Regions from separate parts of the Pantoea sp. Lij88 genome, predicted to be linked through region 1. Evidence: predicted binding sites of a transcription regulator. Region 1 holds the regulator's gene; each other region holds the start of a gene.

Region 1 (10,003 bases):
CATGTCCGCACGATAACCGCCACGCAGCTGCAGCCAGTCAAGCACGCGGTATTCCGCGCCCACAGCCGCATACTGGCTGTTATCCTGGCTTTTGAAGCGTTTGGTTTCCGTCAGATCCACATCGCCCGTCACGGTAAACGGACCTTTATCCCAGGACAGACCGGTGGTGACCAGCGGGCGAATCTGGTAGGTGTCGCGGTAACCATTAACCTCTTTGGTCTGCAGATCGCGCGAAACCAGGTTCTGTCCGGTCACACCCAGCGTCCAGTTTTCAGCAAAGGTGGTTGCCAGACCGGCATCAACGTTAAAGCCGGTGTCGGTACTGCGATACTGGCTATTGTTGATGTCGTTCTTGTCGTAGTTGTAGATGCTGGCGGTGTAGTTATAGAGCCAGGTTTTCTGCACTTTTGGCGTCACGCCAACCGATACCGGCTGACCGGCGATAGTGAACTCATGCGCTACCGCCACACCGTAATCGGTGGTCAGTGCCGCTAAGCCATTCGCACTGGAGCGAAGGTTATTTTGATCGCCAAATTGCGGGAACCGCGTACCGTCAGCAACACCACGCAGATAGTCGATATCACCCTGAACGACGTTAGCGCGGACGTGCGCCGTCCCGTAGGCTTTGGTGATAAAGGCGAAAGGCAGAGTGTCGTTGGGGATCGTAACCGCTATAGCCGCACCCGCACTGCCGTCGGCTTTATTACCGCGCAAATCGCTGAGTTTGTTGGCGACATCGCCGGAGGCGGCGCGCAGTTCAGGATAGCCGCGCAAGAAATCCGCCAGCGTGAAGTTATTCAGCACCGTGCGGTAACGATCCACGGTGTCCGTAATATCATCGACTTTATCAAGCAGGTGATCTTTGTCAGTCACCTGAATTCCCGCTGAAGGAACAATAATGCTGACATTATCGTCGGGTTTAGCACGCGTCATTAATGCCGGGTTCGCCAGCACTGCGGAGCCATAGAGAGAAGATGCAACGCCGGTGCCGCCCATGGCGTCATTACGTGCATCATACCAGGTCCCTGCCGCCATGGCGGAAGAAGAAAGGAAAAGCGCGGTCACTACAGCGGAGTATTTCAGCGCTGAACGTTGAGCGGATTTTTTCACCATTTGCCTGCCATCACCTGAGAAATTGTCATTGAAACATTCAACGACTGAATAGTTTGTTAGCCCTATTGTGAACCCTGGCTAACGCGTTATTGCTGTGAATTCAAAGGAAACAGTGTCTTAATTCAAAGGATTGGACGTTTTCCAATCAAAAAACCGTTGTAATTGTTCAAACTGCGTCGGGGTATTTCAAATAATGCCAGACTTTTCTTAAGTCTTTCTGAACATTACTTCTTAACTCAGTGAGATGCAAAGCAAAATGCCAACAAATTCCGCTTCAGGTGGATTAAGAATGGATCTGATTTATCGTCAGATTTGAGATAGAAGACGGCTTAAATTCTAAATATGCTGCTTTATCAGGCAAATAATGCTGTTTTTTCAGGCAAAAACCAACCTCAGCATCGCGAAACTATGTGTGATAAAATAACATCACTTATCCAGCGGAGAATTTTCATGACCAACATGACGTCGCAGCAAATTTTGATTCAGGCCGAAAAAATGTGCCTGCAGCGCGGTGTGCGTCTGACTTCGCAGCGTGCTGAAGTGTTGCGCCTGATGGCCGAACAGCCCGGCTCAATCAGCGCCTACGATCTGCTGGATCAGCTCCGCGTCAGCGAACCGCAGGCTAAACCCCCTACCGTCTATCGTGCGCTGGATTTCCTGCTGGAGCAGGGTTTCATTCATCGGGTGGAGTCCAACAACAGCTACGTCATGTGTCACCACTTTGAGGCGCCAGCCCATACGTCGGTGATGCTGGTCTGTGACCGCTGTGCCGCCGTTACAGAGAAACAGGCGCAGGGCGTGGAGAAGATTATCGCGACGCTGGCGGGTGAAGCGGAGTTTGCATTACGCCATAGCGTGATTGAAGCGCATGGTTTGTGTGAAAGTTGTGCTGCAGTAGAAGCCTGTACGCATCATGAAAACTGCGAACACGATCATCAGGATGAGGGAAAAAAGCGGGGGAAACGCGGGTAATCTGCACATCCTTGTGCTGCTCCATCCCTGTACCGTTCCGATGCGGGCGCACCGGAAGGCATTCAGCTGATTATCAGGGTACCTGATTACCAGCGGTGATCTTTGTTCTTGCCTTCCCAGTCCGTCACTTCGCGCTCTGCTTCATCTTTCGCATAGCCGTAACGTTCCTGGATTTTGCCGACCAGCTGATCGCGTTTACCTTCGATAACCTGCATATCATCGTCGGTCAGCTTGCCCCATTTCTCTTTCATTTTACCTTTGAACTGCTTCCAGTTGCCGCTCGCTTCGTCTTTATTCATGGCAGACCTTCAATCCTCGGGGTTTAATGATTATCTTGCTACTTAACAAAATAACGATATAAAGCGCTGGTTAACTGCGCTGCTTAAAGTTAATTGTAGTAGCCAATTTAATAACCGTGGAATAATACGGAATAATCTGTATCACTCTGAGTCAGCCCCGCAGAATCAGGCGTCAAACCAGCTGTTCTGACGCCAGTGCTTACGCCAGATGAACCACAGAGACAGGCCGCGCAGCGCCAGGAAAACCGTCACCGCCAGCCACAGGCCGTGGTTACCCAGCACCGGTACGCTGAGCAGCGTCAGAAAGTAGCCGGCCGCCGCCACAACCATGCTGTTACGCATTTCGCGTCCGCGCGTCGCGCCGATGAACATCCCATCCAGCAGATAACACCAGACGCCGATCAGCGGCATGATGACCTGCCAGACCAGGTAGCGGTCAGCTGTCTGCTGGAGTGACTCAAGAGAGGTCAGCAAAGTAACGATCTGCGGGCCAAAAATGGCATAGACCAGTGAGAAGAACAGCGCCACCACCACCGCCTGCCGACAGGCAGAGTGCCAGACCAGCATTAGTTTGCTGCCATTTTTTGCGCCGTGCGCTTCGCCGGCAAACGCTTCAACCGCGTAGGCAAAGCCATCCAGCGCGTAGGCCGTGAAGGTAATGAACATCAGCAACACCGCGTTAACCGCCACCACGTCCGGACCCAGTCGCGCGCCCAGCACGGTCAGGGAGGCGAAACAGAGCTGCAGCATCAGAGAGCGCAGCATGATGTCACGGTTCAGTCGCAGCAGCCGTCCGCTGTCACCGCGCCAGCTCTGCTTCAGCAGGCTTAGCGAAATACCGCGTAGCTTTAACACCCGCCAGACCATGATGCCGCCGACGATCAGCGTGATGTACTCCGCCAGCGCCGTGGCGGTTGCCGCCCCCGCGACACCCCAGTGCAGCCCCATCACCAGCCAGAGATCGAGCACGATGTTCACCAGATTGCCCACCACCAGCAGGATCACCGGCGCGCGTGCATACTGCACGCCCAGCAGCCAGCCCAGTATGACCAGGTTTGCCAGGGTGGCAGGCGCACTGAGCCAGCGAATCTGAATAAACAGCGCCGCCTGTTCCAGTACATCAGGATTGCCGCCAACCAGATGGGTCGCCAGCTGAATAATCGGATAACGCAAAGCGATGAACAGTACACCTGCCAGCAGCGCAATAATCAGCGGCTGCGTCAGCGCGCGTGCCAGAGCGGCTTTATCGCCCGCACCAAATGCCTGCGCCGTAAGGCCAGTGGTACTCATTCGAAGGAAAAGCAGCAGCATAAAGAGGAAGCTGGTCACTGTGGTCCCGACCGCAACCCCGCCAAGATAGACAGGGCTGTCGAGATGACCAATAACTGCAGTATCGACCACTCCCAGTAAAGGAACGGTGATATTTGAAAGGATCATCGGCAGCGCAAGCCGCCAGAGATTTTTATCCGTTGCCGTGATAAAGCGCATTCGCCGTTCCGTGCTCAGTGTCGCTGCCGTTAAGCAGGCGACAAAATTAGGGCAGACAGAATAGCATCAGAAAAGGCGAATGCACGCAGCCCTCAGAATCAGAGCCACTCGCCGTTGCGCACCACGCCCACTGCCAGACCTTCAATGGTCAGCGACTGTGCACGGGTATCGACAACAATCGGGTCGAAATCGCTGTTTTCCGGCAGAAGATGCACGATAGCACCCTGCTTTTTCCAGCGTTTAACGGTCACTTCATCATCAATGCGGGCAACCACAACCTGGCCGTTGCGCACATCCTGGGTTTTATGTACCGCGAGCAGGTCGCCATCCATAATCCCGATATCTTTCATCGACATTCCGCTGACGCGCAGCAGGAAATCGGCAGACGGCTTGAACAGGCCCGGATCCACTTTGTAGTGGGTTTCGATATGTTCCTGCGCCATGATCGGCTCACCGGCAGCAACCCGGCCAATCAGCGGTAGCCCTTCTGAAACCTCTTCTTCCATTAACAGACGAATGCCGCGCGATGCACCGGAAACGATCTCGATGACGCCTTTACGCGCCAGCGCTTTCAGATGCTCTTCTGCCGCATTTGGCGAACGGAAGCCCAGCTGCGCGGCAATCTCTGCACGCGTAGGCGGCATGCCTGTTGAAGAAATATGGTCGCGAATCAGGTCATAGACCTGCTGCTGCCTGCTGGTTAATGCTTTCATCCCGCCCCCTGGTTGTTTATACAGTCGCTGTGAGTATATACAGGTATTGGCGAAATGGAAACCGATTGTCAGGGAAAACGCGCCCTCAGGCGCGTTATGGAAGGCTTATCGCAAATGTGTCCAGAGCAGCGCGACCCAGACAAACAGGGCCAGTATGATGCTGATCAGTACCGCCGCCGAGCCCATGTCTTTTGCCCGGCCCGCCAGGGGATGGTGCTCCTGACCGATGCGGTCAACCACCGCTTCAATGGCACTATTGAGGATTTCGACAATGACCACCAGCACCACCGCCCCAATCATCAGGATGCGGGAGATCACATCGACATCCAGCCAGCACGCGATAATAATAGCGGCCAGCGCAGCCAGTGCTTCCTGGCGAAACGCCGCTTCATGTTGCCAGGCGGCGCGCAGTCCCTGCCATGAGTAACCTGCGGCTTTTACTATTCTGATAAGTCCGGTGGCATTATTTGCCATGATGTGGGAACCCTTTCATCGGATTGACGTCAATGTCTGGGCTGCGTGCAATTGGCACCACCACAGATCTTCGCTGCACTTTCTGCTATGCTTGCGGCGCTTTGCTAACAAGAGGCTTCATGTTGTCTATGTCAGGTTGGCGTAAACTCTATTACAAATTGCTTAATTTACCACTGTCGTTTTTGGTAAAAAGTAAGGCCATTCCGGCCGATCCCGTGTCTGAACATGGTCTGGATCCGACCCGACCTATTATGTATGTTTTGCCTTACGATTCGAAGGCCGACTTACTGACTTTACGCGCACAGTGTCTGCGGCATCATCTGCCCGACCCGCTTTCTCCGCTGGAGATTGATGGTTCACTGCTGCCGCGCCACGTATTTATCCATGATGGCCCGCGCGTCTTCCCCTATTTTGTGCCCAGCGTGGAATCGGTAAAAATCTTTCACGATTACCTGGACCTGCATCGCAATAACCCTAAGCTCGATATTCAAATGCTGCCGGTCACCGTGATGTTTGGCCGCGCACCAGGACGTGAAGTTCAGGGCGAACCCACGCCACATCTGCGGTTGCTGAACGGCGTGCAGAAGTTCTTTGCCGTGATCTGGCATGGACGCGACAGTTTCGTCCGCTTCTCGCCGACCGTCTCATTGCGCCGCATGGCCACGGAACACGGTACGGATAAGTCGATTGCTCAGAAGCTGGCTCGTGTGGCACGCATCCATTTTGCCCGTCAGCGACTGGCGGCAATTGGCCCGCGTTTACCGGCGCGTCAGGATCTGTTTAATCGTCTGCTGCAATCCAAAGCGATTGAAAAAGCCGTTGAAGATGAAGCACGCAGCAAAAAAATCTCCCATGAGAAAGCGCAGCAGAACGCCGTCGAGATGATGGAGGAGATCGCTGCAAACTTTTCCTACGAAGCCATTCGCGTCACCGACCGTGTGATGGGCTGGCTCTGGAGTCGTCTCTATCAGGGCATCAACGTCAATGGCGGCGAAAAGGTTCGTCAGCTGGCGCAGGATGGCCACGAGATTGTCTATGTGCCCTGCCATCGCAGCCACATGGATTATCTGCTGCTCTCCTATGTGCTCTATCATCAGGGTCTGGTGCCGCCGCACATTGCAGCCGGTATCAATCTCAACTTCTGGCCAGCCGGCCCGATTTTCCGTCGTCTGGGCGCCTTCTTTATTCGTCGTACCTTTAAAGGCAATAAGCTCTACGCCACGGTGTTCCGCGAATATCTCGGCGAGCTGTTCACCCGCGGCTATTCAGTTGAGTACTTTGTCGAAGGAGGCCGTTCACGTACCGGTCGCCTGCTGGACCCTAAAACCGGCACCTTAGCCATGACGCTGCAGGCGATGCTGCGCGGCGGTAATCGTCCGATCACGCTGGTACCCATCTACATTGGCTATGAGCATGTGATGGAAGTGGGTACGTACGCCAAAGAACTGCGCGGTGCGGCAAAAGAGAAAGAGGGCTTCATGCAGATGGTGCGTGGCTTACGCAAGCTGCGCAATCTCGGTCAGGGTTACGTTAACTTTGGCGAGCCGCTGCCGCTGGTCAACTATCTCAACAAACGGGTACCGGAATGGCGCGATGCGATCGATCCGATTGAGCCGCAGCGTCCGAGCTGGTTAACGCCGACCGTCAATGATATCGCGGCCAGTCTGATGGTGCGTATTAATGAAGCGGGCGCGGCCAACGCCATGAACCTCTGTGTCACGGCGCTGCTGGCGTCACGTCAGCGCTCACTAACCCGTGAACAGCTGATTGAACAGCTGGAGTGCTATACCCAGCTGCTGCGCAATGTGCCTTACTCGCCAAACGCGACCGTACCCGATCTCTCCGCGGAAGCGCTGCTGGATCATGCCCTGGGTATGAATAAGTTTGAGAGTGAAAAGGACAGCATTGGCGACATCATCATTCTGCCGCGTGAGCAGGCAGTGCTGATGACCTACTATCGCAACAACATTCATCACATGCTGGTGATGCCGTCGCTGATTGCCGCCATTGTTCAGCAGCATCAGACGCTGACCGAAGCAGAACTGCTGCGTCAGGTAAGCCTGATCTATCCAATGCTGAAGAGTGAACTGTTCCTGCGCTGGCAGACCGATGAGCTGCCACAACTGCTGACTGACGTGAGTCAGGAGCTGGCGCGTCAGGGCCTGATTACCTTCGAAGCCGGGGAGTTGCGCTTTACCGCCGCGCGCTATCGCACGCTGCAGCTGCTGGCTGCCGGTGTACGCGAAACGCTGCAGCGTTATGCCATTACCTTCTCTATTCTCAGCGCCAAGCCGACGATTAACCGTGGCACGCTGGAGAAAGAGAGCCGGACGCTGGCACAGCGTCTGTCGGTACTGCACGGGATCAACGCGCCGGAGTTCTTCGACAAAGCGGTCTTTACCTCGCTGGTACTGACGCTGCGCGATGAAGGGTATATCAGCGACAGCGGTGATGCCGATGTCGCGCAGACTCTGGCGACATGGCATATCCTGGCTGACCTGGTCACCAGTGATGTCCGCATGACGATTGAAACCGCGGTGGCGCACGACTGACACACGCGCACAGTAAAAAGGCGACCTCATGAGGTCGCCTTTTTTATGCCCAAAACGCGCTGTCAGAACAGCTGACTGAACGGCGGCGTGCTCATCAGTATGCCAAGGAACAGCACCATCCCGACGTAGTTGTTGTTCAGGAAAGCCTGGAAACAGGGCTGGCGTTCGCGCCCGGCGATCAGCTTCTGCTGATAAACAAACAGCGCAGCCGCCAGCAGCAGCGACCAGTAGAAGCCGCTGTTCAGATGCAGCAGCATCCCCACCAGCGCCATCAGCAGCAGCGTCGCCAGCTGCAGCAGACCAATGATCAGCTTGTCGAAACGGCCAAACAAAATCGCCGTCGATTTCACGCCAATCTTCAGATCATCGTCCCTGTCGACCATCGCATACTGAGTGTCATAAGCGACCGTCCAGCAGATGTTCGCGATAAATACCAGCCAGCAGACCAGAGGTAAGGACTCACTAACTGCGGACCAGGCCATAGGAATCGCCCAGCCAAACGCGGCCCCCAGCACTACCTGCGGCAGATGGGTATAGCGCTTCATAAAGGGGTAGACCCAGGCCAGCGCCAGCCCTACGACGGAGAGCATGATCGTCATCAGGTTCATGGTCAGCACCAGCGCAAACGCCACCAGCGCCAGAATCACGAACAGCAGCTTAGCCTCTTTTGCACTGACTGCGCCGCTGGCCAGTGGCCGGTGCTTCGTGCGCTCCACGTGACCATCGACTTTGCGATCGGCGTAGTCGTTGATCACACACCCCGCAGCACGCATCACAATCACCCCGGCCACAAACACCGCCAGCACCGGCAGCGGCGGGATCGCCCTCTCCGCCAGCCACAATGCCCAGAATGTTGGCCACATCAGCAACAGCGTACCGATGGGTTTGTCGATACGCATCAGGCGAGCGTAAGCCCGCCACTTACTCATACTTAAGCTATTTTGCACCACAAAATCCTCAGGCCAGATCGCGATAGAGTGGCGATGCCGGTAAAAACAGTTCAGTCAGCAGCAGCGGTTTGCCGGAGAGACGCAGGCGCGAACGCCGTCCCCACAAGCCCTCTACCTGGCCCGGATCAATGAAATCGCGGGTCAGCGTCGATGAGGAGAAGAGGTAGCGACCCAGCGGACGGGTGCCAAGCTGTTGCAGCATCGCCTCTGGTCCGTTGAGGGTGCTTTCCGGCACCAGCGTGCGGCCCGCCAGCCAGGGCTGATCGTCGCCGAACAGCAGTACTTCACGCAGCCAGAAGCGTTCATCGTCTGGCAACAACGCCCTTTCCTCACCTAACTCGCTGGCGTCGATAAAGCCTTCCCGCAGCGGCTGAACCGTGACCCGCTGACAGTGCTGTTCAAAACGGCGCGTCATTGAATCTTCCTCCATCAGCCAGTCGAGCAAGGGCGGCGCAAGGGTGGCCTGCGACGGAGAAAGCCAGTTGAGCGAACGTAATAAGCTGAGTGCGTCTTGCGACATAGCACCACTCCCGATAATTTTCAGGCCGCTAGTTTAGCGCAGAGAAGCGATGCGAACACCTGCCGTCGTATCAGACGGCAGGCAGATTACTCGCGTTTCAGGCGGTTGCTGTTTGCCAGCCACAGCGTGACCACCAGAATCAGAATCGCCGCAGAGTAGCAGAGCGTATCGAAGGGATTTTTATGGTCGACGATAATCAGGCGGATAATGGCCGTGATACCGATATAGACAAAATAGCGCAACGGAAAGTGATAGCCCGACTGAAAGTACTTCACTATCAGGGCGATAAATTCGAAGTAGAGGAAATAAATGACGATTCCCTCAATCAGCAGATAGGAAGAGGCCTGCTCGCCGGTGCTGAACAGTACATTTGCCAGATGGATAGTTTCTTTGCCTAAAAAGACGATCAGGATGATCGCCAGACTCAGCAGACCCAGATTCAGCACCCATTGCAGTACCGTTGCAAGGTGGCGGGCCAAAGGATTTTTGTCACTCATGTTGCGCCTTTAAAAAGGAGTTATTAGCGCGCGATATCATGCGTCAGTGTGACGCAAATCACAATAACTCCTCAGGCCTCTACATCAACACAGAGCGCATCGTAGCGCCAGTATTCACAGTCGCAGTCAATCACCTCTTTTTGCTGGTTGCGGTTGATGCGGGTAATCAGCAGGCCGGGGCTGCCCGGTGCCACATTCAGCGTGGGTGCGGCCACCTCCGGCAACGGGCCAGGCAGAATCGTGAAGCGCGCGCCGCCATATCGAATACCGTAACGCTGGTCATAGAGATCGGTCAGGGAACGGGTCAGATCTTCATTGAGCAGACCGGGGAAAAAACGTGGATTAAGGTAGTGTTCAACATAGAGCACCGCGCGCCCATCGATGCGACGCAGGCGGCGAATGCAGTAAACCGCCGAGCCGGGTGC
Region 2 (10,003 bases), on a different replicon from region 1:
AGAAAAATTCCGGCTGATTACCACTTTATTGAACCTGGCACGCTGACGGTCGCGACCTCTGCCACTAACTCACCACCGCTGTCGCTGCTGGCGTCTGACAATGTGACGCGGATCGGCAGCGATCCTGACATCGCCAGACTGCTGGCGGACAGTCTGGGATTAAAGCTGAAGCTGGTGCCAGCGTCGTGGGAGGACTGGCCGCTGGGTATCAGCGCCGGACGCTATGATGTCGCGATGTTTAATATTGCCGTCACCGAAGAGCGTAAGAAGAAGTTCGACTTTGCGACCTATCGTGCCGACAATCACGCCTTTGCGGTGAAAAGCGACAGTCACATCAGCCGGATTGATCGGCCTGCTGATATTGCCGGTAAGCGGATCATCGTCTCGTCGGGCACCAATCAGGAGCGCATATTGCTGAGCTGGGATCAGCAGAACCGGGCCAACGGTCTGCCCGCGGTAACGCCGGTTTATCTCACTGACGATGCTTCAGCCACGCTGACGCTGCTGTCGGGACGGGCCGATGCCATCTTTGGCCCTCACTCGATGGCGGCATGGAAAGTGGCGTCGCGCGGGCAGACAAAGCTGGTAGGGAGCGGGCCGTTTCGCGCGTGGGTGGCCGTAACCACCAAAAAAGGCAATGGCCTGGCCCCCGCACTGCAGACGGCGCTGGATGGCACTATCAAAGACGGGCAGTATCAGCAGGTATTAGCCCGCTGGGGCGAACAGGATGAAGCCATCGCACAATCGACGGTGAATCCACCGGGCATTGTTTACTGAGTCCGCAGCGCCGGTGGCCGCACCGGCGCTGCATTAAATTTGCGTGCCAGAACAAGGCCGCATCACCGCCTGCGTCTCTCTCGTCTGACCGCGCGCTGTTCGCAGCGCCTGACCGAATTGGGCTACACTCTTCAGCGTTACTGATTTATCCTGCCCGCTTGTTTCCGTTAAAATTCAGTGCGTGGCGGAGTAATTAACCTGGAAGCCCCATGAAAATCAGATTCCTTTCTGCCAATGAGCCGAAACTGGCTGAGGTGCGCAAAATACTCGAACCCATCGGGGTCGAAGTTCTGCCCATCGCCCGTCGCATCGAAGAAATTCAGACCGAAAATGAGCTCGACCTGGTGCGCGATAAACTGACCAAAGCCTTTTCCCTGATTGGCCGGCCGCTGTTTGTGGAGCATACCGGCCTCTATCTGGATGGCCTGAATGGTCTGCCCGCCGGTCTGACCCGCATTTTCTGGAACCGCCTGGACGCGGAGCGCTTTACCGCGCTGGTGCAGGGACTCGACAGCCAGGCCGTGACGGCCAAAACGGTGCTGGGGTACTGCGATGGCCGCAAAATGTACCAGTTTTCTGGCGAACTGCGCGGTACCATCGCCGCGAAACCTGCCGGGACGCGCGGCTTCCAGTGGGACTGCGTGTTTATTCCCGAAGGCTATGAGCAGACCTTTGCAGAAATGGGCGAACTCAAGAATGAGATCTCGATGCGGCGCATCGCGCTGGATCGCTTCGCCACCTTTTTAAAAACCTCGCGGGGAGTGGCATGAAACCTGAACTTAAACGCGCCTATGATTCCGGCAAACTGATTCTGTTCGCCGGTGCCGGTATATCGCGCAATTTTGGTCTTCCCGAGTGGCATGAACTGATTGCTCATCTGGCTAACGAGCTGGGTTACGACCCTAAAATCTTTAATACCTATGGCACGCATCTGTCGCTGGCAGAATATTACAAACAGAAGAAAGGTTCGCTTGGCCCGCTGCGCAGCTGGATGGATCGCGAGTGGCACCGCCCGGATATCGATGTCCGGTCTTCTGAAATTCATACCATGATTACGCAGGGTAATTTCTCGCGCATCTACACCACCAATTACGATCGCTGGCTGGAAGCGGCGCACGATGCGCACGGTGTTCCTTATTACAAAGTAGCGAACGCCGCTGACCTGGTCTCGCTGACTGAAGATAAGCGTCACATCATCAAGCTGCACGGCGATTTCGATGATGACACCTCGATTGTGCTCGATGAGAGCAGCTATTTTGAACGTCTCTATTTTGACTCGCCGCTCGACATCAAACTGACCCATGACGTGATGGGCAATTCCGTGCTGTTTGTCGGCTACAGCATCAGCGACTTTAACATTCGCCTGCTGTTCTACCGTCTGACCAAGATGTGGGGCCGTACCGGGCTGGCAACCGCCCGGCCAAAATCGTACCTGTTCACCAACCGCAACAACCCGGTGGCCAAAGAGGTGCTGGGGCAGTGGGGGATCGAGGTGATCGTTTCCGAAGAGGACGATCCGCGCAAGGCACTGGCGATGTTCCTCGAAGAGTTGCTGGTATAGTCAGCGTCGTTTCCGGCAGAGAAGCGTCAGGAAAAAGAAAAAAACCTGCGCACGGTTAAGGTTAGCCCGCATGCAACCGATAAACGCTATTCTCTGCTGGCAAAGCATAACCGGCATGATATACTGTATGTATACACAGTACCTGAGGGCGAAAAGATGGCTGTTGAAACAAAATTTGTTGTAGTCAGAAAGGGTGAAGAGAAGATGACGTTTGCCAATAAGAAAGAGGCCGATGCCTACGACAAAATGCTCGATATGGCCGAAGCCTTCACTGACTGGCTGTTACAGCATCAACCTGCACTGGATGAGTCTCAGGCGGAAACGCTGGGCCTGCTGATTGCCGAGCAGAAAGATGCGGTGCAGCATATTCTCCGCACCAGCAAACTGCCGGAAGCGGCTGCGGTTTCTGAACCTGAAGCAGTAATGCCTGAAGCGGTATCTGACGATGGTGCGGATGAGCAGGTGGAAGAACCTGCTGCTAAGAAAGTGCGCGCCGTCAAAGCCGCATAATCACCACAACGCCGGAAGCGAACCTTCCGGCGTTGCTGTTTCTGAAAGGCAGTATGAACGCTGCTGCTTAACCTGATTTGAATCTGTACCTGCATTTTTGGCGCAAGTCCCTTTCTGCATAACTTTCCCGATTTTCCCACCTTACCGGCACGGGTAATCCTCTCTCCGATAATGCAGTATCAGCATCGATAGAAAAAACACGGATTGCTCCTGCGCTTATTGCTTTCAGAATATTGCATTCACTGCAGGAAATTTTAAAACGGCAGGGTTAATTAAATCACTACCGCTCACCCGGCACCGTTCATTGCATTTAATTAAACACGTTAATCAGAGCGCTTTCTGACTTCCTGTTAATATTTATTTTACATCGGGTTCAATAATGCGTGCTGCTATGACTTTCGGCAATATTAAGCGTTAATCAGCTCACATTTTACAGAAATACAATAGCGATAACTTTTCAGCATTCAAATGCAGTGTTAGGGTGGCACTGTTTTCAGCGAAGGGTTGCTACTGCACACCAGGCAAAACCTAAGCGTTCCACGGTATTTACCGCTGTGGAACGTTTAGGTTTTTTTTTGCCCTCGCTTCAGCTGATTGCTTACAGGTGACTGATAAATTTGATTATTACCTTACGTTTAACAGGAGGTTGAAAAGTCTCCTGCAAGCCCTTTTACGATTAAAAATAAATAACAGGTCTTATGATGATAGATAAAAAACTGTGGGCGCTCTTATTACTGACTTTTTCTCCTTTTTTGTCGGCGCAGGAATGGCACGGAACCGTACTGGGATTTGAGCCGCCACCCGAGCCCATTCTGGGTGATAGGTATGGATTACGTGAATCGCTTGCTGATAATGGGTTTACTTATAATCTGGGCTATCTGAATGAGATCGGCTGGAATGGCGGAGGCGGATATAACCATGATTCCCACGTCGCCTATATCGATCAATTTGCATTAACCTTTAATCAGGATCTCTCCCGCTGGAGCGGTATTCCCGATGCGCGTATTGAAGCCAATATCGTCAACCGTAATCATAATGATGATTTAACGACACGGCGCGTTCAGGATCCTCGCGCGAATATGAATGACCTCACGCAGGAGAGCTGGTGCGGGCAATCCATCACCCGGCTGGGCTGGCTGACCTTCGCGCGCAGCTTTGATGACCGCCGAATGACATGGCGCATCGGAATGATGAACAAGGTTCAGACATTCGATCAGATCATCCCCTGTGATTTCCAGATGCTGTCGCAGTGCGGCGGAAAATCGGCCAACTCACTGACCTGGAACAACTGGAACGTGCACACCTGGGGCACCACGCTTGAGTACCGGTTAAATCCCGTCGTCACCTTAAAAGGCGGTGTGATGGAGCAGAACCCGGATGCCGCCAGCCGTCAGCACGCCTGGAGTGCTTCCACCCGGGGCAGTAAAGGCGTGCTGCTGCCGGTGGAAATCGAAGCCCGCCCTCTGATAAAAGGTCTGCCAGGAGCCTATAACCTGGGCGTGCTCTTTACCAATGCGCCGCAGCGAGACCTCTATCGTGGCCACGCTGGCGGCGCGGGGGCCAGAGACCCTGAGGGCTATCAAAAGCACCACCGGACCTGGTTTCTTTATGCCGGTCTCAATCAGCAGCTGACGCAGCATCAACAGGATACGAGTCGCGGTCTGAGCACCTCCTTCAGCATGAGTCTGGCCGACCCGCGCACGAACTATATGCATTCCGTTTATGCGGCTTCGCTACGCTACCGCGGTCTGTCTGACGCCCGTCCGGAAGACTGGATTGGCATTGGCCTGACCTGGACGGAGGGGAGTAAGCAGTACGCGCGTAACCAGCGTGAAATGAACCAGATCAGTGGTGTCTCTGACTATAACGATGTGGCCTATCATCCGGTGCCGGGTGATTCGCTCAGAGGCGAATTCTATTACCGGTTCCGGCCCGTTTCCTGGCTTGAGCTGCAGCCCGGTCTGCAGTACTGGCATCATCCGGCAGGGATTTCCCGCACTCAGGATGCCTGGGTCACAGAGCTTAAGACGGTGGTCACCTTTTAAAACATCAGCTGAGTACGATCGCTGTCACGCTTTTTGCCCTGACAGATTGAGGCCGTAACGAAAGCTGATAGAGTGCCGGGACTGGATTGTTACTGCTTAGGCAGGCAAAACCTGATTTCTGGCCTCTGCCGGACGTCAGGTTTTTTTGTTTCTGGGGTGCCAATGATAATCGCCAAAATTCTTAATAATAATGTGGTGATGGTTCAGGATGAACAGGGGCGCGAGCAGGTCGTGATGGGGCGAGGGCTCGCCTTTCAGAAGCGCGCGGGTGACCCTCTGGATAGCGCGCAGATTGAGAAGGTGTTCGCCCTGCAAAGCGATCTGCTGGTTCAGCGGCTGGCGGAATTATTAAACCAGATCCCGGCTGAAGTCATGACTACCTGCGATCGCATTATCGATCTTGCCACGCAGCGTCTGGGGAAATTGCAGGAGAGTCTCTACATCACTCTGACTGACCACTGCTATTTTGCCATTGAACGGCAGAAAAAAGGTCTGGCCATTAAAAATGTGTTGCTGTGGGATATCAGACGTCTCTACCCCAGAGAGTTTGAGCTGGGTCAGGCGGCCAGGGCGATGATTTCCCAGCGTCTGCATGTCGAACTGGCTGAAGATGAAGCCGGGTTTATCGCCCTCCATCTGGTCACCGCGCAGCTTAACAATGAAATGCCGGAAGTGATGCATGTCACCCGGGTGATGCAGGAAATTCTGCAACTGGTGAAGTATCAACTGCAGCTGGAGTACGACGAATCTTCCCTGAGTTATCAGCGATTCGTTACTCACCTGAAATTCTTTGCCCAGCGGATGCTGACGCGCACCGTGATAGACGATGACGATGTGTCGCTGCACACCGCGGTTAAAGATAACTATCCCAGAGCCTGGAAATGCGCGGTGAAAATCGCGCAGCATCTGCAACAACGCTATCAGCGAGAGCTGACGGCTGAAGAGATCATGTTTCTCGCCATTCATATCGAGCGGGTGAGAAAAGAGGGGCGATAGCCTTTAAAACCGGATTGTTACTGCTTGATGCAGGCAAAACCTGAGCGCGTCTTCTGAAAAGAGGAGGTTCTCGGGTTTTTTTATTTTTAGCTCAGTCAGCGGGTGTCTGCGGGCATCTGTTTTAAGGAAACCGAGATGGAATATCAGACGCTGGCGCAGGATATCCTGCGCCATATTGGTGGCAAAGATAACATCGTCAGTCTGGTTCATTGTGCAACCCGACTTCGCTTCAAACTGAAAGATAACCAGAAAGCCGACGCTGAAAACCTGAAGAAAAATCCGGGCGTGATTATGGTCGTGGAAAGTGGTGGTCAGTTTCAGGTGGTGATAGGCAATCATGTTCACGATGTCTGGCAGGCCGTCCGTGCCGAAGCCGGACTGAGTGATGAGATCCCTGCGGCAACAGACGATCAGCACAATGCCGGTAACCTTTTCAGCCGGCTGATTGATATTGTGTCAGGCATTTTTACCCCCTTTATCGGCATTCTGGCCGCCTCCGGTATTCTTAAAGGCTTGCTGTCGCTGGCGGTGGTCTGCGGCTGGCTTACTGTTGAAAGCGGAACCTATAAAATCTGGTTTGCCGCGAGTGATGCACTGTTTTTCTTCTTCCCGCTGGTGCTGGGCTATACCGCAGGCAACAAGTTCGGGGGGAATCCCTTTATCACAATGGTCATTGGCGGAGCGCTGACGCATCCGACGATGATCGCCGCCTTTAATGCCAGCCAGCAGGCCGGGGCTATCACGGAGGCGTTTTTCGGCATTCCGGTGACCTGGTTTAACTACAGCGCCTCGGTCATTCCTGTCATTCTTGCTGCATGGGTAAGCTGCTGGCTGGAAAAACAGAGCGCCCGGCGGCTTCCTGCCTCAATGAAAAACTTCTTCGCGCCCTTAATTTGCCTGACCGTTACCGTACCGCTGACCTTTCTGGTGATTGGCCCGCTGGCTACCTGGCTGAGTCAGTTGCTGGCCCACGGCTACCAGTGGATCTATGCCCTCGCACCCTGGCTGGCCGGAGCCGCTATGGGCGCGCTGTGGCAGGTCTGTGTGATTTTTGGTCTGCACTGGGGACTGGTGCCACTGATGATCAACAACGTCGTCGTTCTGGGTCAGGATTCGATGCTGCCCATGCTGCTTCCCGCCGTCATGGGGCAGGTCGGCGCGGCGCTGGGTGTTTTTCTGCGTAGCCGGGATGCACGGCAAAAGATGCTGGCGGGCTCATCCGTGACCGCCGGGATTTTTGGGATTACTGAACCGGCCGTCTATGGTGTCAACCTGCCGCTGCGCCGTCCCTTCATCTTCGGCTGCGTCGCGGGTGCCCTCGGCGGTGCCCTGGTCGGATTCAGCGCGACACACGTTTACTCCTTCGGCTTTGCCAACATCTTCACCATCGCCCAGATGATCCCACCAGGCGGTGTCGACGGCACGCTATGGGGTGGCATCGCCGGTACGCTGCTGGCGCTGATACTGAGTTGTGGCATGACGCTGGTAGCCGGCATGCCCCGTGTCACCGCGCCAGACGCGGCAGAGCACAACGAAAATGATCTGCTCTCACCCATGACAGGCACCGTTCTTTCACTCGATCAGGTGCCGGATCCTACCTTCGCCGGAGGATTACTCGGTCAGGGTGTGGCCATTATTCCCGCTGATAATAAAGTCATCGCGCCCTTCGCAGGTGAAGTTGCCTCACTGTTTCAGACCCGGCATGCGATCGGCCTGCTGAGTCAGAGCGGCATAGAAATGCTGATCCATGTCGGCATCGATACCGTCAGGCTCGACGGCACACCTTTTACGGCACATGTCAGCGTGGGCGACACCTTTCAGCCCGGCGACCTGCTGCTGGAGTTTGATCGTCAGGCGATTCTTGATGCCGGTTACGACCTGGCGACACCCATCATTATTACTAACAGCGATGACTACGCGGAGGTTACTCCCCTGGCCGGGACAGCGATCACGGCGGGTGCGCCGTTACTCAGCGTCACTCATCGATAAAAGGAGAACAGGATGAAAACTTTTCCGGATTCATTTTTATGGGGCGGTGCGGTTGCCGCTAATCAGGTTGAAGGCGCATGGCGTGAAGCGGGCAAAGGCCTCTCAACCTCGGATGTGCAGCCACAGGGGATTTTTGGCCCGGTAGTGGAGCGCGTTGCGGGCAGCCAGAGTCTTAAAGATGTGGCGATCGATTTTTACCACCGTTACCCGGACGATATCAGGTTATTTGCAGAGATGGGATTCAGCTGCCTGCGGGTTTCAATCGCCTGGACGCGTATTTTCCCGAACGGTGACGAGCAGCAACCGAATGAAGCGGGGCTGGCCTTTTACGACCGCTTATTCGACGAACTGGCCGCGCATGATATCCACCCACTTGTGACGCTGTCACATTATGAAATGCCGTGGCATCTGGTTAAGCAGTATGGTGGCTGGGGCAATCGTCAGGTGATTGGTTTCTTTGAGCATTACGCCCGGACGGTCTTTACCCGCTACCAGCACAAAGTCAGCCTGTGGCTGACGTTTAACGAAATCAATATGTCCCTGCATGCGCCGCTGACCGGCGTGGGTCTGCCGGAGACCAGCAGCAAAGGCGAGGTTTATCAGGCGATCCATCATCAGCTTGTCGCCAGTGCGCTGGCGGTAAAAGCCTGTCATGAGATCAATCCGGAAGCCAGAATCGGCAATATGCTGCTGGGAGGTCTGGTTTACCCGCTGAGCTGTAAGCCTGATGATGTGCTGGAAACGCTGCAGGAGAACCGTAAATGGCTCTTCTTTGGCGATGTTCAGTGCCGGGGAGCCTATCCGGGCTACATGTTGCGCTTCTTCCGCGACAACCACATTCAGCTGGATATTACGGATGCCGATCGCCAGATACTGCGCTCGACCGTCGACTTCATTTCGTTCAGCTACTACATGTCCGGCTGCGTCACCGCTGATGAAACGCTGAATCAGCAGCTGCAGGGTAACATTCTGAGTATGGTGCCAAATCCCCATCTGCAGAGTTCTGAATGGGGCTGGCAAATTGATCCCGTCGGATTGCGTACATTGCTGAACCTGTTGTGGGATCGTTATCAGAAGCCACTCTTTATCGTGGAGAATGGACTGGGGGCGAAAGACGTGCCGGACGCCGGGGGCATCGTGCAGGATGACTATCGCATCAGCTACCTCAACGATCATCTGGTGCAGCTGCGTGAAGCTATTGAAGATGGTGTAGACGTGATGGGGTATACCAGCTGGGGGCCGATCGATCTGGTCAGCGCATCAAAAGCCGAACTGTCAAAACGTTACGGTTTTATCTATGTGGATCGCGATGACAAAGGGGAAGGTACGCTGGCGCGCAGCCGGAAGAAAAGCTTCCACTGGTATAAAGAGGTCATCGCCACCAACGGGGCTTCGCTGAAAGGGTAATCCCGTGCTTAACGGAGCATCGCCACCGCCGCGATGCTCCCCGCTTTCTCAGCAATCACGCCTTCAGGGCATCTCGCCGGTTTTAACCTGATAGCGGGTGCTCCTGCCGCCACCCTCCAGCCGGTAAAGACAGCCTTTCTCCACCAGATCCGCCAGATGACGGGTTGCGGTGGCTTTACTCACTCTGGCGACCTTCTGATACTGACTGGCGCTGATCCCCAGCTCAAAACCCTGTTCGCCACCGTCCAGCAGCCGGTTCAGCACTTTCACCTGCTCCGGGCTTAATCCGGCCCCCTGATGCCGCAGCCAGAAACGCGCTTTCTGCTGGGTACGATCGATGATGGCCATCGCCTGTTGGAGGCTCTCATCCAGGATATCGAGAAACCACACCAGCCAGTGGGTGATGTCCAGACCGCCTTTCTGCGTCTGCTCAAGGATGCGGTAATAACCGGCACGCTGCGCCAGAATCGCAGGGGACATGGCATAGAGACGGATGCTCTGGCTGTCGGCCTGCGACAGCGCCAAATCGGTTAACGCTCGCGTGATACGACCATTACCATCATCAAACGGGTGCAGGGTGACAAACCACAGATGGCAGATGGCGGCGCGCAGCAGCGGGTCCAGCATCACATCATGCTGGCTGCTGTTGAACCACGCAATGAACTGCGCCAGCTGCGGCTCCAGCCCCTGTCGTGGTGGTGCTTCAAAATGCACTGTG
Region 3 (10,003 bases), 950 kb from region 1:
ATGTCAGGTTCGTTTCAGGCATTGCGCCTGGTGCCAGGCGAGGTGGACCTCGCCACATTACGCGCTATCTATCAGGGTAACGTCACGCTGAGCCTTGATGAGAGTGCACATCAGGCGATTGCGGCTGCCCAGCAGACCGTGGATGCGATTGTCGCCTCCGGCAACGTGGTGTATGGCATTAACACCGGCTTTGGCAAGCTGGCGCAGACGCAAATCCCGGCCAGCCGGCTGGCGGATCTGCAGCGTAATCTGGTGCTGTCACACAGCGTCGGCCTGGGCGATCTGCTGCCCGACAATGTCACCCGTCTGGTGGTCGCAACCAAAATCATCAGCCTGGCGCGCGGTCACTCTGGCGTGCGTCCCGAACTGGTTGAGGCGCTGCTGGCACTGTTCAACGCGGGCGTGATGCCCTGCATCCCGGAAAAAGGATCGGTCGGCGCTTCCGGCGATCTCGCGCCGCTGGCGCACATGTCGCTGATGCTGCTGGGTGAAGGTCAGGTCCGGCTCAATGGCGAATTGATCCCGGCAACAGAAGGTCTGGCAGGTGTTGGCCTGTCGCCGTTTGTGCTCGGCCCGAAAGAGGGACTGGCGCTGCTCAACGGCACCCAGGTTTCAACAGCGCTGGCGCTGCGCGGCCTGTTTGAAGGTGAGAACCTGTTTGCTGCCGGTCTGATGGCGGGTGCGCTGTCGCTGGAGGCGATCAAAGGCTCGCTGAAACCGTTCGACGCCCGTATCCATAAGGCGCGCGGCCAGCAGGGCCAGATTGCGGTCGCCGCCGCCGTCAGCAGCCTGATTGAGGGCAGTGAAATTCTGCAGTCGCATACACATTGTGGCCGCGTGCAGGACCCCTACTCCATCCGCTGCGTGCCGCAGGTGATGGGTGCCTGCCTGGATAACTTCAGCCACGCGGCGCGGATTCTGGAAATTGAAGCGAACGCCGCCTCGGACAACCCGCTGGTGTTCAGCGACAGCGGCGATGTGATCTCCGGCGGCAACTTCCACGCCGAGCCGGTGGCCTTTGCCGCTGACATCCTGGCGCTGGCGATTGCCGAAGTCGGCGCCATCTCTGAGCGGCGAATGGCGCTGCTGCTGGACAGCGGCCTCTCCGGTCTGCCGCCCTTCCTGGTGCGCGACGGCGGCGTGAACTCCGGTTTTATGATCGCCCAGGTCACCGCCGCCGCGCTGGCCTCTGAGAACAAATCGCTGGCCCATCCGGGCAGCGTGGACAGCCTGCCGACCTCCGCTAACCAGGAGGATCACGTCTCCATGGCGACCTACGCCGCCCGCCGTCTCGGCAGCATGTGCTTTAACAGCGCCGCCGTGGTCGGCATCGAAGCGATGGCCGCCGCGCAGGGCATTGAATTTAACCGGCCGCTGAAAAGCTCCGCGCTGATTGAGCAGGCCATCGACACCATTCGCGAGCAGGTCGCCTTCCTTGAGGAGGATCGCCTGCTGGCCCCCGATATCGAGGCCATGCGTCAGTGGGCAAGTCGCGCTGACTGGCCTCAGGCATTGACCGCGCTGCTGCCGAGCATGCGCCCAACTTCTTGAATTAAGGAATCTTTCATGAGCGAAACTCTTTCTCAGGCTGTAGCACGTGAGATTCGTGCGCCGCATGGCACCACCCTGCACTGCGCCAACTGGCTGATTGAAGCGGCTTACCGCATGATTCAGAACAACCTCGATCCCGATGTGGCCGAGCGACCGGAAGATCTGGTGGTTTACGGCGGCATCGGTAAAGCGGCGCGTAACTGGGAGTGCTTCGAGCAGATCCTGCGTTCACTGCGGGCGCTGCAGCCGGATGAAACGCTGCTGATCCAGAGCGGCAAGCCGGTCGGCATCTTCCGCACCCACGCAGATGCGCCGCGCGTCCTGCTGGCGAACTCCAACCTGGTGCCGCACTGGGCGACCTGGGATCACTTCCATGAGCTGGATAAAGCGGGCCTGATGATGTACGGCCAGATGACCGCCGGTTCCTGGATCTACATCGGCGCGCAGGGCATCGTGCAGGGCACCTACGAAACCTTCGTGGAAGCGGGCCGTCAGCACTATAACAACGACCTCAGCGGACGCTGGATCCTGACCGCCGGGCTGGGCGGCATGGGCGGCGCGCAACCGCTGGCGGGCGTGCTGGCCGGTGCCTGTGTGCTGGCGATTGAGTGCCAGGAGTCGCGCATCGATTTCCGTCTGCGTACCCGCTACGTCGACTATAAAGCCACCACGCTGGACGAAGCACTGGCGTTAATCAGCGAAGCGACCGCCGCGAAGAAAGCGATTTCGGTCGGGCTGCTGGGCAATGCCGCGGAGATCCTGCCGGAACTGGTGAAACGCGCCCAGGCGGGTGGGCCGAAGCCGGACATCGTGACCGATCAGACTTCGGCACACGACCCGATTAATGGTTATCTGCCGATTGGCTGGGATCTGGCGCGCTGGCAGCAGGAGCGCGTTTCACAGCCGAAAGCGGTAGAGAAAGCGGCGCGAGCCTCTATGGCAGTTCACGTCCAGGCGATGCTCGACTTCTGTCATATGGGTATCCCGACCGTGGATTACGGCAACAATATCCGTCAGGTCGCGCTGGATGAGGGTGTCAGCAACGCCTTCGATTTCCCTGGCTTTGTACCGGCCTACATCCGTCCGTTGTTCTGCGAAGGCAAAGGCCCGTTCCGCTGGGTGGCGCTGTCAGGCGACCCGGAGGATATCTACAAGACCGACGCCAGACTCAAAGAACTGTTTCCGCACCACAAAACGCTGCATCGCTGGCTTGATATGGCGCAGGAGCGCATCGCCTTCCAGGGCCTGCCGGCACGTATCTGCTGGCTGGGACTGGGTGAACGGCATCTTGCCGGTCTGGCGTTCAACGAAATGGTGCGCAACGGCGAGCTGAAAGCACCGGTGGTGATTGGCCGTGACCATCTCGACTGCGGCTCGGTCGCCTCACCTAACCGTGAGACCGAAGCGATGAAAGATGGCTCGGATGCCGTCTCTGACTGGCCGCTGCTCAATGCGCTGCTGAATACTGCAGGTGGCGCGACGTGGGTCAGCCTGCATCATGGCGGCGGTGTCGGCATGGGCTTCTCACAGCACTCGGGCGTGGTGATTGTCTGTGACGGCAGCAAAGAGGCCGATGCGCGTCTGGGACGGGTGTTATGGAACGACCCGGCAACCGGTGTGATGCGTCACGCCGATGCAGGTTATGAGCTGGCGCAGAGCTGTGCGGCAGAGCATGGCCTGAACCTGCCGATGCAGAAATAATCTCCTGAACGGGGTGAGCTGCAGCTTGCCCCGTTTTCTTCGTTTTTCTCCCTTCTGAATCCGTTCTGAAATCACTTCCTTATTACTTATTCCATTTTGATTTAGCCTATAGCCCTATTTAGTCCTGACGGCGATAGACGCCGCGCCACCCGATCACTAAAGTGAAATCTTCTCATTCTGTATGGAGCGCGACTCTGCATGACCCTTTCCCCTGCCCTGCTTGAAGATGCCCTGCGCTGGCGCCGTGAGTTTCATCGCCAACCCGAATTAGGTTACCAGGAACAGCAAACCAGCCAGTTTATCGCGGAAGAGTTAGCGCGTGCGGGATTGCAGGTATTTCGTGGTCTGGCGGGTACCGGGGTCATTGGCACGCTGGAAAACGGTCCTGGCCCGGTTATCGGGCTGCGTGCAGATATGGATGCGCTGCCGATTACGGAAAAAGGCGACACTGAGTGGCGCTCCGCGACGCCTGGCGTGATGCACGCCTGCGGACACGACGGTCACAGCGCCATTCTGCTGGCCGCTGCCCGCCAGCTGGCCGCTACGCGTCGGTTCAGCGGCACGGTGCATTTCATTTTTCAGCCTGCCGAAGAGAATCTGGGCGGTGCGCGCAAAATGGTGGAAGAGGGATTGTTCCAGCGCTTCCCGATGGATGCGATCTACGCCATGCACAACTGGCCGGGGCTGCCGCTGGGCTCACTGGCGGTTAACCCGGGTGCGATGATGGCGTCACTGGATTCGTTTGAAATTACGCTGCACGGCAAAAGCTGCCATGCGGCGATGCCGGAAAGCGGTGCCGACCCGATGGTGGTAGCGGCCGAGCTGATTCTGGCGCTACAGACCATTCCGTCACGCCGGCTCTCGCCGCTGGCGTCAGCGGTGGTCAGCGTGACGCAGATTCACGGTGGCGAAGCGATCAACGTCATCCCGGAACAGATTGTGTTGCGCGGGACAGTGCGCTGCCTGCAGACCAGCGTGCGCGAAAAAGTGCGCGGGCTGATTGATGAGTTTGTGGCGACCCTGCCGCGTCCGTTTGGCGTCAGCGGTGAGATTGACTGGCTGCCGGGCTATCCGGTCACGGCTAACCATGCCGCCCCGGCTGAGCAGGTGCGCGACGTGGCGCTGGCGACGCTGGGGGCAGAACAGGTTCACTGGCAGGTGAATCCGTCGATGGCGTCAGAAGATTTTGCCTGCATGATGGAAGCCTGTCCCGGCGCTTACTTCTGGCTGGGCGCGGACGGTGAAACCCCCTCCGCGCCGCTGCACAACGCCCGCTATGACTTCAACGACGCGCTGCTGCCCATTGGCATCCGTTTCTGGCAGAACCTGGTTGAACAGGCGCTGCCCGCCGCCTGAATCAGTAACCGGCAGCGCTGATCTGCTGCTCTGCCGCCGCCAGCGAGTCGCACTGGCCGCTGGCGCGCAGACAGCAGGCGAGCTGCAGTCGCAGTGACGCAGGCACCGGGCGCTGCTGATTCAGCACCTCTTCAATCCAGCGCGCAGTCACCTCTGCCGTCTTGTCTGCCGGCAGTTCAACCGCCACTTCAGGCTGACGCTCAACCCACACTTCCGCTTCCGCACCTGCGCCCTGAATCATGCTGATTGCCGGGCAGCGCTGAGGATTGGCATAGACCTCCCCTTCGGTGCCATTCAGCAGTATGGCCGGGGCATCGATGTCGCTGAAGAATTTCGCCACGCGCGGCACATACTCCGGATGCGAGACGCTCGACAGCCGCAGCGCCGTTCGCTCCGCAAACGGGGTCGCCAGTTTTGCCAGCGTATGTGCACTGTTACGCACGCCCATCCGCCAGCGCAGCGACAGCTGTTTGGCCATGGGCGGACAGAGGTGATCGATGGTGATAAAGGCCAGCTCGCCCTGATCGAGTTTCGCCTGCGCCGCCTCAGCGGTAGTGACAGGCATAATGCCCAGCGCGGCAAACACCGCTTCACTGGTGATGCGCGTCGCGTCATCGCTGACGCCATGCACCAGCACCGGGAAGCCGAGTTTCACCAGCAGCAGCGCCAGCAGCGGCGTCAGATTGCCCTGGCGGCGCGCACCGTTGTAGCTGGGGATCACCACCGGCATCGGCCGGTTTTCTGGCGCACGCAGTTGCATCATCTGCGCCTGCATCGCCTGATAAAAACCGCGCATCTCTTCTTCGCCTTCGCCTTTGATACGCAGCGCAATCAGGATGCCGCCCAGCTCCAGGTCCGGCACCTCGCCCGCCAGCATCGCGCCATAGAGCGCCACCGCGGTATCAAAATCGATGTCGCGGGCATGATTTTTACCGCGACCAATCTCTTTAATGATTTTATTCAGTTCCATCACTCGCTTCCGGTTCAGTGCGCGGCTCAGCGCCGCGTGGGACGTCGTTTACGCACCGTGTTTTTGGGCACCACGGTGGCCGGTATCGCTTCCGGCTCTGGCGTTTCGGGCTGTTCAATCGGGAAGATCGGCAGCGCAGCTAATAACCGGCTGCCGTAGGATTTGCTCAGCAGACGGCGGTCATAAATCACGATTTCGCCATAACATTGATGGCTGCGAATCAGGCGTCCGACCTGTTGAATCAGGGTGAATGAGGCGCTGGGTAAACTCTGCACCTCAAACGGATAGCGCTTCAGGCTTTTCAGCCACTCGCCTTCGGTCAAAATTACCGGACTGTCTACCGGGGGAAAAGCGATTTTGTGAATATGCACCTGACTCAGCAGATCGCCTTTCAGATCCAGCCCCTCGGCAAAGGACTGCAGGCCTATCAGCACGCTGGTTTCGCCTTTGGTGACGCGCTGACGGTGCAGGTCCACCAGGCGGCTGCGCGGCTGATCGCCCTGCACCAGCATGGAGAGCCGCAGGTCGGGCAGACAGGCGACAAACTGCTGCATCGCCCGGTTGCTGGCAAACAGCACCAGCACGCCTTTGTGCTTTTTCTCCGCCATCTGCTGACGGAAAAAACCGGCCATCTCCGCGATGTGCTCCGCTTCATGCGTCATCAGCGGCTCAAAGCGCATCTGCGGGATCACCAGCTTGCCCTGCTCCACGTGGTTAAACGGCGAGTCGAGGGCCACAAAACGGTCACCCGCTTTCTCGCTGAGCCCCGACATCTCCTGCAGGCGATTGAAGCTGTTGAGCGATCGCAGCGTGGCGGAGGTGACCACCACGTGTGGAATTTTGCGCCACAGCATCTTCTCCAGCTGATCGCTGACGCGGATCCCGGCGCAGTGAAACAGCAGATGCGCCTGACCTTCACGCAGCTCGCGGGTGATCCACTTCGATACCGGCGCGCCAGAGGCTTTTTCCATCGCCGCCAGCCGCCACAGCTTGCTGACCGATTCGAACCAGCCAAACTGGCGATTGAGCTGCAAAAGATTGCGATGCAGACGCACCAGATCGACTTTACCGGTCTGTTCGCTGAGCGCATTAATCAGGCCTTCGCTCAGGCCGCGCAGGGCATCGCTGAGTTTGAACAGCCGGGCACAGAGTTCCAGTAATTCCTGCGGCAGCGCGCCCAGCACAAAGCGAAATTCGCCCGGCTGGTTATGCGGCGGCAGCAGCGGATTCAGCGCCTGCGCGGTGGTGGTCAGCAGTCCGCGCAGCTCATCGCAGTGCGCCTTCAGCCGCTCAGGATTAGCCAGCGGCGGCGGCGATTTTGGCCGCATCTGCGTCATGATGCTCTCAACCAGCTTGATAAACAGGTCGAGCTGCAGGCTGCTCCAGCCCGGCGTGATGTCGGCGCTCATCTCCAGCGCATCACGCGCCACTTCCGGCAGGTGATGTCCTTCATCCAGCACCAGCATCAGGTTTTTGGCCGGTGGCAGCACCGACTCGTTCTCCATCGCCGCCATCACCAGCGCATGGTTCGCCACGACTACATCCACCTGCTCTATTTCGCGCCGCGCCACAAAGAACGGGCATTCACGATACCAGTGGCAATGCGAGCCGAGGCAGCTCGCTTTGTCGGTAGAGAGGCGCTGCCACAGGCTATCGCTGACGTTCTCCTCGCTGTGATCGCGCAGGCCATCCCACTGGTAGCGATCCAGCGATTTCTGTAAGCGACCACACTGCGTCTGTTCTTCTTTGGTGCTGCTGACCGCGTCATCGTCGAGATAGAGCAGCAGATCGCCCTGCTGATCGGCGTCGGCCGCCATCGCCGCCAGATTGCGCGGACAGACATAGCGCCCGCGGCCAAAGGCAGCAGTAAAAGTGAGGTCAGGGATGATTTTTTTCAGCAGCGGCAGATCTTTGGTGAAGATTTGATCCTGCAGCGCCACATTGGCGGTGCTAATCACCAGCTGCTTTTCCTGGGCGCGGCTGGCCGCGATGCCCGGAATGAGATAAGAGAGGGTTTTGCCCACGCCGGTCGGCGCTTCAACCGCCAGATGGCGCGAATCGTCGCCCGCCAGACATTTTGCCACTTCGGCAATCATCTGACGCTGCGGCGCACGCGGGATGAAATCAGGCACCTGCTCCTGAAGCGCTTTATACCATTGCGCTATCTGGCTTTTTACTGCGGCTGTCAGGGCCATGATTTGCTTTACCACACCGAAAAACTGGCCTGTATTTTTACACAGTATCCCGGCGGCGTCAGCTTTCACGCCGAATTTTTCGTGCGCCGTCGTAAATTTCAGCGGTTGCCCGACGGCGGTGATTTACGCCAGCACTTTGTACATCACCGTGGTGGCATCCAGCACGCCGGGGGTGGATTCGGCATAAAACGGGATCGACCCCGCCACCTGCCAGCCCAGCGAACGATAGAGATCGCTGGCGACATCGCCGCTGCGCGTATCCAGCACCAGCAGGGTTTTGCCCTGCTCGCGCGCCCGCTGCTCAGCGCGCTGCATCAGTTCACGGGCGATGCCCTGACGGCGTGCCTGCGGATGAACCAGCAGTTTGCTGATCTCAGCCCGGTGGCGGCCGTTGGGCATGCCGCTGCGATTGATAATGACCGTCGCCACAATGCGCCCCTGCTGACGCGCCACCAGTAATTCGCTGTCGCCGCCGGTAATGCTGACGATCCGCTGCTGCCAGAAGCGCGTCATCACTTCAATGTCTTTGGCATCGATAAAACCGACACTGGCCCCGTCTGCCACACAGCCCTGCAAAACGTCGGTCAGTTCGCCCAGATGCTGTTGCGCCTGTGTCGCGCTGAGTGTTGTGTAGTCAATCATGGTTTTGCCACCACCAGTAAATAGCGCGCGCCGTCGGTCAGGTGCGCCTCAAAAGCCGATTTTCCGACCAGATGAAAACGTAAGCAGTCGCCTGGCTGCAGCGTCCACGCCTGAGACCCCATCGAGATGGTGAGGCCGCCCTCGCGCAGCCAGATATGTTGCTCCAGTCCCTGGATAGGTGGCGCATCGTAATCGATACGCGCACCAGGCCGTAACTTGCCCTCAACCAGTTCGCATCTAAAATGAAGTGCGGGTGGTGAAATATTGCGGCGGATAAATCCGCTGGCCTCATCCTGCCACACCGGCTGTTGATTCTCTGTGACCAGCAGACTGGACTCCTCCTCTACTTCACTCAGCAGGCGCGACATCGTTAATCCGTAGGCCGCACAGAGACGATTGAGCAGTGCAGCAGTAGGGCTGGTCTCGCTTCGCTCAATGCGCGATAATGACGCGCGGCTGATGCCCGTGGCGACAGAAAGTTCATCCAGCGACCAGCCGCGTTGCAGGCGTAATTCTGCCAGCCTCACCGCCAGTCGTTGCTCAGTATTCAGCTCCGGCATGGTGTTTTCTCAAATATGGGAAACATTCCCTTAAATGAGATATAGCTGAGAAAGGGCGTATCAGTCAAGTTGTACATTGAGAAATGTATTGTACAACTTAGTTTGCTTCGTTATGGTAATCGCACTCAGACCAATCGAAAGAGGAATTTATGACCTTATACAGTATCGGTGACGTCGCCGAGCGCTGTGGCATAAACCCAGTCACCCTGCGCGCCTGGCAGCGTCGTTATGGCTTACTGAAGCCGCAACGTACCGAAGGCGGACATCGTCAGTTTGACGAAGAAGATGTTCAGCGTATCGAAGAGATTATGCGCTGGATTGAAAGTGGCGTGCCGGTCGGTAAAGTGAAAGCACTGCTGGAAGGTGGCGATGTTGATGCACACGATGGCTGGACCACACTGCAGGATGAGCTGATTAGCGTACTGCGCCACGTCAGACCCGCCAAACTTCGTAATAAAATTGCCGCGATTGGTCGCGAACATCCGATTGATGCGCTGATTGACCATGTTTTCATGCCGGTACGTCAGAAGCTGAGCCTGGACCAGAACACCGCCCGCACGATGTGCAGTCTGCTTGATGGTTTGCTGATCGACTATGTCGCCTTCTGCCTGACCGGCAGCCGCAAAAAATCGGGAAAAGATGCGCTGATTATTGGCTGGGGTATCGACGATCGGACCCGCATCTGGCTGGAAGGCTGGCGTCTGTCGCAGCATGGCTGGCGGATTGATGTGCTGGCTGAACCGCTCGATTTGCCGCGTCCTGAACTCTTTCCTGGCATGAATATGTTTGTCTTCACCGGTAAAAAACTGACCCGTCGCCAGCAGGAACAGCTGTCACACTGGCAGGAACAGGGTTATGCCGTACGGTTGCATGAACCCGGCTGATAACAAAAACGCACGCCGGGCACTTTGCCTTCTGCCTTGCGCGCGCTATTATCCCCGCCTCACTGTTAACAAGCTCAGGTTTTAACCATGAATGTCAAAAAAGCCTTTTTCGCCACGCTGTTTTTTATTATGGCGGCCGGCGGC

What was found. Region 1 encodes LexA, which represses DNA repair genes until DNA is damaged. Its sites were predicted from a motif close to TNCTGTATGTACATACAGNA; they were not measured.
Region 2: a site for LexA is predicted at 2,460-2,479, ahead of PU624_RS03090 (YebG family protein). Genes of this name have one in related genera too.
Region 3: a site for LexA is predicted at 7,801-7,820, ahead of dinG (ATP-dependent DNA helicase DinG). Genes of this name have one in related genera too.

What each region holds. Positions count from the first base shown of each region.
Region 1 is NZ_CP118269.1:3,705,582-3,715,584, forward strand. Features, by position in the region: gene PU624_RS21200 (conjugal transfer protein TraF) at 1-1,113, opposite strand, end outside; gene zur (zinc uptake transcriptional repressor Zur) at 1,564-2,085, shown strand; gene PU624_RS21210 (CsbD family protein) at 2,172-2,384, opposite strand; gene dinF (MATE family efflux transporter DinF) at 2,550-3,872, opposite strand; gene lexA (transcriptional repressor LexA) at 3,971-4,585, opposite strand; gene PU624_RS21225 (diacylglycerol kinase) at 4,691-5,059, opposite strand; gene plsB (glycerol-3-phosphate 1-O-acyltransferase PlsB) at 5,188-7,611, shown strand; gene ubiA (4-hydroxybenzoate octaprenyltransferase) at 7,674-8,558, opposite strand; gene ubiC (chorismate lyase) at 8,569-9,081, opposite strand; gene psiE (phosphate-starvation-inducible protein PsiE) at 9,168-9,578, opposite strand; gene PU624_RS21250 (UTRA domain-containing protein) at 9,650-10,003, opposite strand, start outside.
Region 2 is NZ_CP118267.1:604,671-614,673, reverse strand. Features, by position in the region: gene PU624_RS03105 (ABC transporter substrate-binding protein) at 1-777, shown strand, start outside; gene PU624_RS03100 (non-canonical purine NTP pyrophosphatase) at 987-1,547, shown strand; gene PU624_RS03095 (SIR2 family protein) at 1,544-2,338, shown strand; gene PU624_RS03090 (YebG family protein) at 2,495-2,848, shown strand; gene PU624_RS03085 (carbohydrate porin) at 3,550-4,893, shown strand; gene licT (BglG family transcription antiterminator LicT) at 5,056-5,889, shown strand; gene bglF (PTS beta-glucoside transporter subunit IIABC) at 6,025-7,878, shown strand; gene PU624_RS03070 (glycoside hydrolase family 1 protein) at 7,891-9,285, shown strand; gene PU624_RS03065 (Fic family protein) at 9,349-10,003, opposite strand, start outside.
Region 3 is NZ_CP118269.1:2,757,775-2,767,777, forward strand. Features, by position in the region: gene hutH (histidine ammonia-lyase) at 1-1,551, shown strand; gene hutU (urocanate hydratase) at 1,567-3,252, shown strand; gene PU624_RS16725 (M20 aminoacylase family protein) at 3,451-4,608, shown strand; gene ybiB (DNA-binding protein YbiB) at 4,610-5,578, opposite strand; gene dinG (ATP-dependent DNA helicase DinG) at 5,605-7,773, opposite strand; gene PU624_RS16740 (GNAT family N-acetyltransferase) at 7,897-8,415, opposite strand; gene PU624_RS16745 (helix-turn-helix domain-containing protein) at 8,412-8,975, opposite strand; gene PU624_RS16750 (MerR family transcriptional regulator) at 9,125-9,859, shown strand; gene PU624_RS16755 (YohO family small membrane protein) at 9,947-10,003, shown strand, end outside.